2 regions of the Lysinibacillus sp. CD3-6 genome follow, and region 2 is predicted to be linked to the other one. Evidence: riboswitches for the same ligand, from Rfam matches in the RefSeq annotation. Region 2 holds a riboswitch; the other holds the start of a gene.
The links. Region 2 has a riboswitch for S-adenosylmethionine ahead of FH508_RS22525 (cyclase family protein). Riboswitches for the same ligand answer to the same signal wherever they lie in the genome.
Positions count from the first base shown of each region.

Region 1: it holds a riboswitch for S-adenosylmethionine, as region 2 does, so the genes downstream of both, FH508_RS01760 (O-acetylhomoserine aminocarboxypropyltransferase/cysteine synthase family protein) here and FH508_RS22525 (cyclase family protein) in region 2, are expected to answer to the same signal.

Region 1 is NZ_CP085880.1:364,607-366,815, reverse strand. It holds gene FH508_RS01760 (O-acetylhomoserine aminocarboxypropyltransferase/cysteine synthase family protein) at 1-1,163, opposite strand, end outside; SAM riboswitch class I at 1,277-1,391, opposite strand; gene FH508_RS01755 (glycerol-3-phosphate acyltransferase) at 1,549-2,190, shown strand.
Region 2 is NZ_CP085880.1:4,545,457-4,547,665, forward strand. It holds gene FH508_RS22520 (YuzC family spore coat inner layer protein) at 188-493, shown strand; SAM riboswitch class I at 603-704, shown strand; gene FH508_RS22525 (cyclase family protein) at 955-1,692, shown strand; gene FH508_RS22530 (DedA family protein) at 1,758-2,209, opposite strand, start outside.

The DNA of each region.
Region 1 (2,209 bases), 630 kb from region 2:
GCAGATAGTTGCTGATGTGTTGTTGATGCTGGGTGAATAATTAATGATTTTGCATCTCCAACGTTGGCTACGTGTGAGAATAATTTTACGCTGTCTATTAGCTGACGCCCTGCTTCTCGTCCACCTTTTATGCCAAATGTAAGCACTGAACCGAAGCCATTTTTCAAGTATTTTTTTGCTAAATCATGCGACGCAAAATCCTCTAATCCATTATAATTCACATATTCCACAGATGGGTGGTTACGTAAATATTCAGCGACTGCTAATGCATTTTCATTATGTTTAGGAATACGCAAATGAAGCGTTTCTAAACCTTGTAGTAAGTTAAAGGCAGCATCCGCACTTAATGTTGGACCAAAATCTCGTAGTAATTGCACGCGCAGTTTTGTTGCAAATGCAGCCGCTGCTGTATCAATACCATATCTTAATCCATGATAAGAAGTGTCTGGCTCTGTAAATCTAGGGAATCTTCCTTGTGTCCAATCAAATTTCCCCGCATCTACAACTACGCCACCTAAAGTTGTTCCATGTCCACCAATCCATTTTGTCGCGGAGTGAACAACGATATCTGCACCAAAGTCAATTGGCGTTGCGCCGTATGGTGAGGCAAATGTGCTATCGATAATTAATGGCAGTCCATTTTCATGCGCAATATTTGCTACTGCTTCTACATCTAAAACCTTTAAGCTTGGATTGCCGTAAATTTCAGCGAACACCGCTTTTGTGTTTTCATTGATCGCAGATCGGAAGTTCTCAGGATTTGTTTCATCTACGAAAATTGTTTTAATACCGTAGTTTGGTAGTGTATTTGCTAATAAGTTATATGTTCCTCCGTATAAAGAGCTTGCTGCTACAATTTCATCCCCTGCTCCTGCAAGATTTAAAATTGAAAATGCGATAGCTGCTGCACCTGATGAAAGTGCTACTGCTGCTGTCCCGCCTTCCAATAATGCGACGCGTTTTTCAAAAACATCTACAGTTGGGTTTGTAATACGTGTGTAAATATTGCCCGCTTCTTCTAATGCAAAAAGACGTTGCGCATGAGCAGTGTCTTTAAATACGAAAGCTGTTGAACGATACACTGGTACAGTTCGGGAGCCTGTTACTGGGTCAGGCTCTTGACCACCGTGTAATAGTAATGTTTCTGGTTTGAAATTCGACATATTTTCTTCCTCCTTAATGGTTTTACGATGGTACCGGAGATGAGGAGGATTTATGTGTAGAAAACAAAAACCCTCTTCAGTTAAGAAGAGGGTTGCGGTTGCAAGTTTTCCTCCCCTTATCTGCCAGATCCAAGTAAGAATCTGTAGGAATTAGCACCTTAGCAAGTTCGTCACTCACTGGTTGCCGGGCATCGTAGGGCCTATTCCCTCCGCCGCTCTTGATAAGAGTATGTGATTCAATTTCCATCGTTGTTACACAGTATAAACATAGACTTTTTTTCTGTCAACAGTAAAATTTATTTTTTTCTGAAACTTCTGTCTGCTAATTTACGTAATAAGAGCACATACACTATATAAAGAATATAAAATGAAAGGAGCATTTTTTATGGAAAAAGCCATGGTATTTTTTATTATTATAATAATTGGTTATTTCATTGGCTGTATTCACGGCTCTAAAGTGGCACAATTTCTATCAGGTGTAGATTTAAAAAAGACTGGTCATGGCAATGCTGGTGCTTCAAATGCAACGCTGTCTCTTGGCTGGAAATACGGCATATTAGTGGCCCTAATTGATATTGGTAAAGGCGTTGGTGCTATTCTCTGTGCTATTTACTACTTATCTTCTAATGCATCACAATTCACTGAAGTACAAATGTGGCTCTTAATCTATACAATGGCTGCTAGTGTTATTTTAGGGCATAACTTCCCTTTCCATATGGGCTTCAAAGGTGGCAAAGGAACTGCCTCCATTATCGGAATTTTACTTGCCGTCGATTGGAAAATTGCATTATGTGCACTTATCTTATTTGTGATTTTATCTTTAGCAACAAACTATTTAATTGTCGGTGTGTTAGAATTTTATATTGTATTTTGTACAGCTACCTATTTATGGATACCTGGCATCGGCCCAACGATCATTTCTATTCTCCTTTTATGCATAGCGTTCATCTTGCATATCGAAAATATTAAAAGACTATTCAACGGAACGGAACCGAAAGTAACATCTGCCTTTAAAAAAGCCGCATAAAGGAAGTGATTGAGCCTAA
Region 2 (2,209 bases):
GCTAAGAACGGGCTACTTCAACACAAAATAGAATGCCACTACATAAGATACACTAAGATATTAGCTATAGATTGGAGGAATTCTGCTGTATTACAATCCTTATCCGTATTATGTTTATGTACATCAATATCCAAATTGGGGCGTTGCTAATTCGTCTTTCCCCCACCATTTACCTGGACAGCTTGCGATGCCCACATCTCCAAACCCAAATCAGTACCCGCCTATTAATACATTGAAGTTGAAGACATCTGCCAAACAAATTCAGCCGATTATGCAGCAGGCCCAATTATTAACAGAGAAAATTGAAGGGTCCGATCAGTTTGCCCATGATCTTAAAAATGCCGCACAGCTTTCCAAGCAAGATGAAGTCCAAAAACTCATTTCTTCTGCAGGTGTTACAGCGAAATTCGAAGCGAAATATACGCCAGACAATATTCGAATTGTTTTATCAGAAGGTGGGTGCTGTAGTATCGCAATCATTTTATATTGGTAAGAAAGAAGGCATCTTATTTTTTATAACCATGCACTCCTATAGAACTTGTAAACTATTTATAATTATGCTAAAGTATTTGTTATTACTATTTCTGAAAATTCATATATTTTTCTTATCAAGAGAGATGGAGGGATTGGCCCTATGAAGTCTCAGCAACCAGTCTTAGGCATGGTGCTAATTCCAAATGGTGAAATTCACCAAAAGATGAGAAGACTGACTTCTGTTACACGAGAGTCCTCTTCTACAAGTAGGGCTCTTTTTTTATTTTAATTAATGGTTAATTTCCTATTAGTTTTTCTAAGAAAAATTATGAACTTTTGAATGTAGTAGGCTTGAGCTTGTCCGCGAAAGCGTTCGCCTGAAGCGTAACGATGGGAATAATCATTCTTTTTTCACTTCGATGTTCGTATTTAATGACGCAATTGATTCACCACTCATAATTAAGAAAGCAGGGAATAAAAATGACAAATGAACTTTTACAAGCATTACAGCTATTAAAAACTAAGCAATGGGTCGACTTAACACATACATTCGGGCCAGACTCTCCTCATTTCTTTATGTTTGAAGATGCAAAATTTGAAACGCTATTTTCTCATAATGACGGCTTTTTTGCACAACAATTTACGTTTCCTGGGCAATATGGAACGCATATTGATCCACCTATTCATTTTGTTGCAAATACGCGCTACTTAGACGAATTAGAATTAAAAGAACTTGTCCTTCCGCTTATTGTTATAGATAAGTCCAAGGAAGCAGAATTGAACAATGACTTGACGTTAAGCGTACAAGATATTTTAGATTTTGAAGCAGAATATGGAGAAATTGAAGCAGGTACATTTGTTGCACTGCGAACTGATTGGAGTAAACGTTGGCCAGATAAGGACTTATTCAATAATAAAGATAAAGACGGTCATAACCATATTCCAGGTTGGGGATTAGAAGCGTTGCAGTTTTTATTTACAGAACGGAAAATCAATGCCATCGGTCATGAAACATTCGATACAGATTCAGCGGCGGATTTCCGTAAAAATGGAACGTTAGATGGCGAATATTTTGTACTAGATCAGGATACATATCAAATTGAACTGATGACAAATTTAGATAAGCTACCAGCCAAAGGAGCAGTCATTTTCAATATTGTGCCAAAGCCTGAAAAAGCTTCTGGATTCCCTGTGCGTTCATTTGCAATTTTGCCTTAAATTTAAATAAAAATGGTCTGCCTCAAATGCCAAATAAACATTTGAAGCAGACCTTTTTTTACTATTTATTTAATAGTATTTCTTTTTTTAAATACAAAGTACACAATCAGCATTAATACGATAAACACCAATATGGCATATAGGCTGTATTGAGATAAATACATGCCAACAAAACGCCATTTATTTCCGAGTACTTTCCCTAAAGTAATAAAGGTGAAAGTCCATATTATTGCACCTGCATACGCATAAACAGCAAACTTTTTATAGGGATAATTATTAATAGCTGCAATATATGCTGTTAGATGACGAACACCAGGTATAAAATAGCCAATTAATAATAGGACAGGCCCTATCTTTTCAAACAGTTTTTTCGTAAACTCAATTTTTTGTGCAGTAATATGAACTTTCGGCCCATATTTTTGTAATAGCGGTAACCCAAATCGACGACCGACAAAGTAGCTGAGGGTGATGCCTCCTGCAGCTCCCACTGCAGCACTTATTAATGCAGGAATATGTT